3 regions of the Tardiphaga sp. 172_B4_N1_3 genome follow, and region 2 is predicted to be linked to each of the others. Evidence: predicted binding sites of a transcription regulator. Region 2 holds the regulator's gene; each other region holds the start of a gene.
What was found. Region 2 encodes LexA, which represses DNA repair genes until DNA is damaged. Its sites were predicted from a motif close to TGTTCNNNNTGTGTTCNG; they were not measured.
Positions count from the first base shown of each region.

Region 1: AB7783_RS03815 (ImuA family protein) is a predicted target of LexA. The motif match lies at 1,526-1,543, and genes of this name have one in related genera.
Region 3: AB7783_RS26255 (DNA recombination protein RmuC) is a predicted target of LexA. The motif match lies at 1,550-1,567, and genes of this name have one in related genera.

Region 1 is NZ_CP197238.1:876,776-880,050, reverse strand. Features, by position in the region: gene AB7783_RS03820 (Y-family DNA polymerase) at 1-778, opposite strand, end outside; gene AB7783_RS03815 (ImuA family protein) at 672-1,463, opposite strand; gene AB7783_RS03810 (putative DNA modification/repair radical SAM protein) at 1,626-2,867, shown strand; gene AB7783_RS03805 (UdgX family uracil-DNA binding protein) at 2,889-3,275, shown strand, end outside.
Region 2 is NZ_CP197238.1:1,387,548-1,390,822, reverse strand. Features, by position in the region: gene AB7783_RS06265 (Orn/Lys/Arg decarboxylase N-terminal domain-containing protein) at 1-171, shown strand, start outside; gene AB7783_RS06260 (GNAT family N-acetyltransferase) at 193-762, shown strand; gene lexA (transcriptional repressor LexA) at 1,064-1,786, shown strand; gene AB7783_RS06250 (ComEC/Rec2 family competence protein) at 1,805-3,275, opposite strand, start outside.
Region 3 is NZ_CP197238.1:5,556,429-5,559,703, forward strand. Features, by position in the region: gene AB7783_RS26250 (AmpG family muropeptide MFS transporter) at 1-264, opposite strand, end outside; gene AB7783_RS26255 (DNA recombination protein RmuC) at 305-1,519, opposite strand; gene def (peptide deformylase) at 1,751-2,272, shown strand; gene fmt (methionyl-tRNA formyltransferase) at 2,311-3,243, shown strand; gene truA (tRNA pseudouridine(38-40) synthase TruA) at 3,243-3,275, shown strand, end outside.

The DNA of each region.
Region 1 (3,275 bases), 510 kb from region 2:
CAATCGGTTCGGCGAAACGTTGCTCGACGATATAATCCGGCAGCGGCTTGCGCGGGGAAATCGGTGCATCGCTTTGCCCCAGCGCCTGTTCCAGCAGCGTCGTGAATTCCGCGCCGAAACGTGCGGTGATTTCGGGGCGCGAGCGCGAGGCGACATCGCCGATGGTCTTCAAGCCGGCGCGGCGCAATCCACGGATGATCGCCTCATCGGCGCCGAGCGTGAACAACGGCAGCGACGTCACTGCCCTGGCCTCCTCGCCCGCGGCGATGATCCGGCCATGTGCATATCGACTGAGCGTGCGCGCGCATGTCGATGTCCCCGCAATCGCTGCACTGACAATAAAACCCTGCCGCGACAGCGCCGCGCAGAGCTGCTCCATCAGTGCGGCCTCGCCACCGAACAGATGGGCACAGCCGGTGATGTCGAGAAACAGGCCATGCGGCAGATCCAGCGCCACCAGTGGCGTGAAGCGGTCGCACCAATCGGCGATGTCGGTCAATACCTGCGTATCGGCGACAGGATCAGCATCGAACACCTGAATGTCCGGACAGACCGCACGGGCATTGGCGAGCGGCAGACCTGGTTCAAGGCCGAGCTTCGCCGCGGCATCGTCCAGCGCGGAAATCTGCAGCGCATTGCTTTGCTTGGCGACGACAATACTTGCTTGCAGATTAGCTGGCGCGCCGTTGCGCGCGAGCTGACGTTTGATGCGATCGGTTGGCAGGCGCGGCAGCCACAGGCTGAGGATGCGCCGATGTGTCACGGAAAACGCACTCATCACACTTCCATTCCATGATCCATTGCCCGTTCGGGCCGTGACGATTTCGAACGAGTTGCACATCGAGCATGGGCGCGCCCCATGATTGCCATGGCCTGAATGGCGGCGAATGCGCGGAGCGGATGATCCAGCGCGTCTCTGCCGTACTCGAGACCGGAACGCCTGCAGTCCGCAGCAACAGGCACGTGACGCCAGAGCCGCGCGCTGCCAGCGTGAGTTTGCGGCTGGCGACGAGGTCGAACTGTTTGCTGTCGCCCCAGGTTTCCAGCACGACGCTGCCCAGCGCATCGCAGGCCAGCGCATCAGCCGTGGTCCGCAATGCCGTCTCGACATCGGGCGCGCGCACGGTGACCAGCAGGCGCGGATCGAGGCCGAGCTCACGCCAGCCGCTCATGGCCAGCGCGCCGCATTCGCGTTCGGAGAAATCCTGCCGGATCCACAGCAGCGGCCGCTTTGCCGAGACACGATGCGCAAGGCCGGCGACAAAGCCCGTGGCCGCCGCGCTGTGCCGGCCTTCGGCGAACACCTCATGCATGGTGCCACGTGCGAGCCCGCCTTGCAGCGCCGCGTCCGCCTCGGCATGACCGAGCGACACGCGATCCGGCGCATAGGTATCGCTGTGGGTCTCGATGCGCTCGATGCTGCCGCGCAATTGCGCGAGCGTGGTCATGCGTGCGCCGGTCATGCGCCGCTCCTCGAAATTGTTTTGCCGTGGAGGGTTTTTAGTGAACCCATTGCCGGCCCATTTGTTCATGATATGTTCTAATATAAAGCTAAGATGGCAAGCCGAGTCAATCGGGATCATCAGCCACTTTTTTAGCGTTTGGAATCAAAGGGATTTTTGAACATGGACGTGAAGCGCAAGCTGGAGATCCTAGCGGATGCCGCGAAATACGACGCGTCCTGTGCGTCCAGCGGTACCGAGAAACGGGACTCCCGCGACGGCAAAGGCATCGGCTCGACCGATGCAGGGATGGGGATCTGTCATTCCTATGCGCCGGACGGCCGCTGCATCTCGCTGCTGAAGATCCTGCTCACCAATGCCTGCAATTACGATTGCCTTTATTGCGTCAACCGCGCCTCCAGCAATGTGACGCGCGCCCGCTTCACCGTCGATGAGGTCGTCCAACTGACGCTGGATTTCTACCGGCGCAATTACATAGAGGGACTGTTTCTCTCGTCGGGCATCATCCGCAGCGCCGATTACACGATGGAACAGGTTGTCGCCGTCGCGCGGAAACTGCGCGAGGAGCATCACTTCCGCGGCTATATCCATCTCAAGACCATTCCGGAAGCCGACGAGGTACTGATTACCGAGGCCGGCAAATATGCCGATCGCCTCTCGATCAATATCGAGGTGCCGGAAGAAGACAGCCTCGCCAAGCTGGCTCCGGAAAAAGACGTTCGCGCCATACGCCGCACCATGGGCCGTTTGCGGCTGAAGCTCGACGAAGCCCGCGAAGGACGCAAGCCGACGCCGCGCGGCAAAGTCGGGCCGCGTTTTGCGCCGGCCGGCCAGAGCACGCAGATGATCGTCGGCGCCGACAGCGCCAATGATTCAACCATCATCCGCACCTCGGCCAATCTGTACGGGTCCTACAATCTGAAGCGTGTCTATTACTCCGCTTTCAGCCCGATCCCCGATGCCAGCCGCGCACTGCCGCTGCGCGCCCCGCCGCTGATCCGCGAGCATCGGCTGTATCAGGCCGACTGGCTGATGCGTTTCTATGGCTTTGATGCCGACGAGATCGTCGATGACAATGACGGCATGCTATCGCTGGACATGGATCCGAAGCTCGCCTGGGCGCTGCGACACCGCGAGCGCTTCCCGCTCGACGTCAACCGCGCCAGCCGCGAAGACCTTTTGCGCGTGCCCGGCTTTGGCGCCAAGGCCGTGCAGCGGATCATCGAAACCCGCCGCATCTCGTCGATCCGCATCGGCGACCTCGCCCGGCTGCATATTCCGCGGAACAAGGCACTGCCTTTCATCGTTCTTCCGGATCACCGCCCCGCCGTGAATTTGCTGGACGGCGCGAGGCTGGCGGAGCAGTTCAAACCGAAGGCAACCCAATTGGGATTTGGATTTTAGACTTTCATTTCAGGAGATCCGATGCACAGTATCGTGCTGGAGAGCGACACCGACTTTGAAGGCTGGCGCAAGGCGGCACGCAAACTGGCGCTCAACAACATTGCTCCCACTGACGTGACATGGACGGTTGCAGGCGCCGAGCCTGAATTGTTCTCCGCCTCGCCCGAGACGTTGCTCTCTGACGCCACGCAAGGCACTTTCAACGTCTCGGCCAAATTCGTCGAACTGGCGCACACCGCGATCCTGCATCGCGATCCCGAACGCTTCGCCCTGCTCTATCGCTTGCTGTGGCGGCTGCGCGACAATCCCGATCTGATCCACGTCGCGATCGATTCCGACATCGTTAAATTGCAGGCGATGGCCAAGGCTGTCCGGCGCGATGAGCACAAGATGCATGCTTTCGTACGG
Region 2 (3,275 bases):
GTACCCGGAGAACGGCTCACCGAACGGTCAAAGCCGATGATCGATTATCTCAGGATGTTCGAGACCTGCTTCAACACGTTCCCGGGCTTCGACGTCGAGATCCAGGGCATCTACCGCAAGGTCGACGCCAATGGCCGGATCCGGCTTTACACTTACGTGGTCTCCGAATAGGGAGCACGTAAGGAGCCAGATTTGCCAACGGAACTCGAACAGCCGGTCGTCATCCGACCATCACGCGACACCGACGTCGATGCCATGCTGGCGATCTATCGCCGGCACATCCGGCAAGGCGTCGAGGAAGGCGTCAGCGACGCCGACACGCCGCAGCCCGATGATCTCAGAGACCGGCGCAAGAACCTGCGCAGCAAGCGGTTCCCCCACCTCGTCGCCACGCAAGGCGGCGAGGTCGTCGGCTATGCCTATGTGGTGCTGTTCCGCAAGCGACCGGCCTATCGCTACACGGTCAAGCATTCGATCTATATCCACCACGGACATGTCGGCCGGGGCATCGGCCGCCTGTTGATGCGCGAACTGATCGACGTGTGCGCGGCGGCCGGCTTTCGGCAGATCATCGGCTATATCGATGCCGACAACACGGCCTCCCTCGGCCTTCATGAAAGCTTCGGCTTCGCCCGCGTCGGCTTGCTGCCCGGCGTCGCTTATCGCTCCGGCCGCTGGGCCGACACGATCATGGTTCAGCGCTCGCTGGCCACCGGCTCCACGACTCCGCCGCCGCCCATTGGGCGCATGACGTCCGCGTAGCCCAGGCGACCGCGGAAGCATTTTCCATCTCCGCCGCGGTCGACGGCAGGTGAGGAACAGCCTCCTCAAACCTCGCTCAACGTGCATTCTGTTGACGGCAAATTAAGCATTGCAGAACACATATGGAACATATAGTGTTCGTTCATGATTTGTTTCGAGATTCTGTGGCTTTGAGTAGTTTGAGAGTGCCCGAACTCGCGCAACCGATCTTCGAACGATCGTCTCTGGATTGAGGCTCACCGTTCGAAGGCCCTTTGAAACGCACGCGGCGGCCGACACCGTCAACTGAGGATGGCTTCAGATGCTCACGCGCAAACAATACGAACTCCTGCGATTCATCGATCAACGGTTGAAGGAAGCCGGCGTCCCGCCCTCCTTCGACGAGATGAAGGATGCGCTCGACCTGCGCTCGAAGTCCGGCATCCATCGTCTGATCACCGCGCTGGAAGAACGCGGCTTCATACGCCGTCTGCCCAATCGCGCCCGTGCCATCGAAGTCATCAAGCTGCCAGAGCTCGGCGCGCCGGTCACCGGCGGTACCGGCCGCCGCGGCTTCACGCCCAGCGTCATCGAAGGCACGCTTGGCAAGGTGCGTTCGGCCGCCAGCATCGCCAGCAACAGCGGCGATGATGACAATGGCCGCACAGTTGCCATCCCGGTGATGGGCCGGATCGCGGCAGGTACGCCGATCGAGGCGCTGCAGACCCGCAGCCACACCATCAGCATGCCCGCAGACATGCTCGGTTCCGGCGAACATTACGCGCTCGAAGTGCGCGGCGATTCCATGCAGGACGCCGGCATTCTCGACGGAGACACCGTGCTGATCCAGCGCAACGAGAGCGCCGACACCGGCGACATCGTGGTGGCCCTGATCGACGACGAGGAAGCCACGTTGAAGCGCTTCCGCCGCCGCGGCGCGTCGATCGCGCTGGAGCCTGCGAATGACGCCTACGAGGTCCGTATCCTGCCACCCAACCGGGTGCGCATTCAGGGCAAGCTGATCGGCCTGTATCGCCGCTACTGAGATTTGCGCCTCGGCGGATTACTGATCTTCGGGTTGAAGATCGGTTTCCGCCGGCGTCGCATCCACCGGCCGGTTTTGCGGTGGACGACTGTTCTGGATCAGATCTTGCTGGGGCTCATCGGGAATTGCGCGCGACCACGGACGGTCCAGGCCACGCGGTCGCACGGCATCCATCGTAAAGCCATTCGCGGTTCGGTGCAGGCCCACCGCACCATTTCGTTGCAGGCGATCCTGATCGATCACCAGCGCCCTGCAATCTCTCGGCGATTGTCGCGCCGTGACGATGAGCGCCGCTTTCTCGCAATCATCTGTGAAGGCATCCGGCTGTAAAACCAGCGCCACCAAAGCGCCATCGGCCAGTGCCGTGATGCACCCGTCGCGGTCGCAGGACACACCGTGGCTGAGGGAGGCATCCGTTGGCAGCCGTGCGTCGGCATCACCGGCAAGCCACTCCTTCGCGAGAAACGCATCCTTGGCGCTGCGCATCATATGCAGGCGCCCCTCCCTGCCCCGTACCGCAACGCTGTGACCGTCACCCGAAATCAGGACATCCGGCTGCTTGACCAGCAACGCCCAGACAATCGAGAGCGCAAGCACACCAAGCCCTGCGAGGCGCAACGGCGTGCGCAGCAATCCCAGCACGATGATGCCGATACTGGCTGATATCAGCGGTCCCGTCCCGAAGGCCGGCATCCGGCCGATGGCGCCGGGCAAGGCTGCCACCCATTGCGTGACGACAATCATCCACTGGATGCCGACATCCATCAGCCGCCAGAACACACCGTCAAAGCCAAACGGCATGGCCACCAAACCGAGAATGCCCGCCGGCATAACCAGTGCCGAGACCACCGGCATCGCCAGGAGATTGGCGACGACGCCATAAGGCGTGACGCGATGGAAATGAAACGCGGCATAGGGCGTGGTGGCGAGGCCCGCGACCAGCGAGGCCAGCACGAGCATCGCGATCTCGCGTCCGCCCCATAGCGCCACGCGCGCCGTCGCGGAATGATCGGGCGAGGCAAACAGCGCGGGCATGCCGATCTGCACCAATGCGACCAGCCCCAGCGTCGCCGCGAATGACATCTGAAAACTCGGATGCACCAACGCTTCCGGCGCCACGATCAGCACAACCATTGCTGCCACCGCCAGCGTACGGAACGTCACCGCCCGGCGATCGACCATGACTGCAATCAGCACAACGGCCGTCATGAAAAAGGATCTCTGTGTCGCGACTTCGGCACCTGACAGCAGCAAATAGAACAGTGCTGCGAATAACGCCGCAGCCGCTGCGACTTTCTTGATCGGGAATGTCACGGTCAGGACAGGGATCAGTGCCAGCAGTGCGCGTATCGCAAAGAACACCACGCCGGCGACAACGGCCATGTGATAGCCAGAAATCGACAACACATGACCGAGGCCGGAGATGAACATCGCATCATTGACGTCAGCCGAAATCGCATCGCGGCGGCCCGTGAGCAGCGCCGTAGCA
Region 3 (3,275 bases), 4.2 Mb from region 2:
ATCGACCAGCGGCGCCCAAAGGAATTTCAGCGTGTAGGGCGTGCCAACAAGAGCGAACAGCCCGATGGTTCCGAGATCGACGCCGGATTCGCGCATCCACACCAGCAGCGTGGAACCGGACAATGCAAGCGGCAGACCCGACGACAGGCCAAGCAGCAGCACGATCAGCACCCGCGGCTGCAGATACACCGCCATGCTCTCGCGCCAGGTGGCACGGGGCTTCAAGGCGAGGGCGGCTTCGGACGAGTCAGGCGCGCTGGTCATGGGGAAGGGTTAGCAGATTCGGGAGGGAGCGGCCTGTGGCCTATTCCCCTGCCTGAATCTTGCGCGGCAGCGGCGCGAACATGTCGGGGGCCGCGGTCTTGGCGATCGCCGGGGCCACCTCGGCCGCCGGCTCGCTCTTGCTGAAATCCAGTTCCTCGATGCGGCCGGCGCGCTTTTCGATCTTGTCGGCGGAAATCAGAATCTGGCGGACGTCCTCATTGGCCTGCCCGAAATGCGTCTGCAGCTTCATCACGCGATCGCGCAACCGGGTGAGGTCGTCGCCCAGATTCAGTACCTCCGTGCGGATCTGGTCGGCGGCGTCGCGCATCCGCGCGTCCTTCAGGATCTGCTGCATTACCTGGATCGCCAGCATCAGCAGCGACGGCGATACCAAGACGACGCGGGCGCGATAGGCTTTCTGGATGATGTCATCGAAACCGTCGTGGATTTCCGCATAGACGGATTCCGACGGCACGAACATCAGCGCCGTATCCTGCGTCTCGCCGGCCACCAGATACTTCTCGGCGATGTCGGTGACATGCTTCATCACGTCGGCGCGCAAGCGCTGTGCTGCGTATTTCTTCTCGTCGTCGCTGCGCGCGTCATGCAGCGCCGTGACGGCCTCCAAAGGGAATTTCGCATCGATGCACAGCGGGCGCTGGTCCGGCAGGAAGATCACGCAGTCCGGCCGTTTGCCCGACGACAGCGTGTGCTGGAACGCATAGGCGCCGCTCGGCATGCCGTCCTTGACGATGCTTTCCATCCGCGCCTGACCGAAGGCGCCGCGCGACTGCTTGTTGGCGAGCACGTCGCGGAGCGTCGTTACCTGCGAGGTGAGGTCGGTGAGGTTCTTGTGGGCGTTGTCGATGATGCCCAGCCGCTCATGCAGCGCGCTCAGGCTTTCCATCGTGTTGCGGGTGGTCTGTTCCATGGATTGGCCGACGCGATGGGTCACGGAGTCCAGTCGCTCGGACACCGCGCGTGCCATGTCGGCCTGACGGCCTGCCAAGGCCTGGCCCATGGCGTCGACGCGGCCGGTGGCCTCGTTCTGCGCCTTCAGCACTTCGCTGAGGCGTTCTTCCAGTTCGTCGGCGCGGATCGCCTGGGCCATCGCCATGGCGGCGCCGCGGCTACCGGAGCGAGCGATGATGATGGCGATGGTGAGCAGCAAACCCAGCGCCAGAGCACTGAAGCCCATCAATGCCACGCCGGCGGTGACCGGCATGTCGCCGATCATGAAAAGAATCTCGTTCATCCCATCCTTGTAGCCGATTCGGTCGGTTGCGCGAACGAAGAGGGAACATTTATGGTTAATGCAAAATGAATTTTCCTGGTTAACCCAAGCCTAAGAAATGTGGTTAAGCAGACCTTAACCGGCATGGTTAACCGCGCCTCAATTTTCATGGTTTGCGGGGAGTTGACGTCCTTCAAAGTCCAGCTTTTCCAGCGGATTGACCCGGACCGGCGCGCAGATTAAATCGCCGCCATGGCCATTCGTGAAATCATTATCCTGCCCGACAAACAGTTGCGGCTGATCTCCAAACCTGTCGAGAAGGTGACGTCGGAGGTGCGCAAGCTCGCCGACGACATGTTCGAGACGATGTATGACGCACCCGGGATCGGGCTGGCGGCGATCCAGATCGCGGTTCCGCTGCGGCTGATCACCATGGACATCGCCAAGAAGGACGATGAGGAGGACGGCAAGAAGCCGCGTGTCTTTATCAATCCGGAGGTCATCTCGGCCTCGGAAGAGCTCTCGGTCTATGAGGAAGGCTGCCTGTCGATTCCCGAATATTACGAGGAAGTGGAACGCCCGGCGACAGTGCGGATCCGTTATATGGACCTCGACGGCAAGACCATCGAGGAAGAGGCCTCTGGCCTGTTCGCGACCTGCATTCAGCACGAGATCGACCATCTCAATGGCGTGCTGTTCGTCGATTACCTTTCCAAGCTGAAGCGCGACCGCGTGCTGAAGAAGTTCACCAAGCTCGCCAAGCGCGCGGAGTAGCTTCTCCGCGCAACGCTGCAACAGATCGGCTCCGACCTATGTCGCTTCGTTTGATCTTCATGGGCACGCCGGATTTCGCGGTGCCGACGCTGCTCGAACTCGTGGCCCACGGCCATGAGATCGTCGCCGTCTATACCCGCGAAGCAAAGCCCGCCGGCCGGGGCATGAAGCTGCAGCCGACGCCGGTGGCGCGCGAGGCTGAACGGCTCGGCATTCCCGTCTTCACGCCGAAAACGCTGCGGACGCCGGAGGCGGAAGTCGAGTTCCGGTCGCATGAGGCCGAGGCTGCGGTCGTCGTCGCCTACGGCATGATCCTGCCGCAGAACATTCTCGATGTGCCGCCCCTAGGTTGCTTCAACCTGCACGGCTCGCTACTGCCGCGCTGGCGCGGCGCGGCGCCGATCAATCGTGCCATCATGGAGGGCGACGCCGAGAGCGGCGTCATGGTGATGAAGATGGATATCGGCCTCGACACCGGCGATGTCGCCATGGCCGAGCGCCTGGCGATCACCGATGCGATGACGGCGCTGGACCTGCACGATGCGCTGGCGCCGCTTGGTGCCGACTTGATGGTGCGGGCCATGGGTGCGCTGGAAAGGGGACGGCTGAGCCTGACCCCGCAGAGCGCAGACGGCGTCACCTACGCGGCCAAGATCGACAAGGCCGAGGCCAAGATCGACTGGTCGAAGCCGGCGCGCGACGTGCTTCGGCATTGTCATGGCCTGTCGCCGTTTCCCGGCGCGTGGTGCGAAGTGCCGATCGAGGGCGAGGCGGTGCGCGTGAAGGTTCTGCGCTGCGAGCTTGCAAAGGGCGCGGGTGCGCCCGGCGAGATCATCGACGATCAGCTCACCATCGCCTGCGGCGAGGGCGCGATCCGGATCATCGACCTGCAGCGCGCCGGCAAGCAGCCGATGAAGGCCAGTGAATTTCTGCGTGGCACGCCGCTGAAGCCGCCTCTGCAGGTGGGCTGATGCCGCGCTACAAGATGATCATCGAATATGAC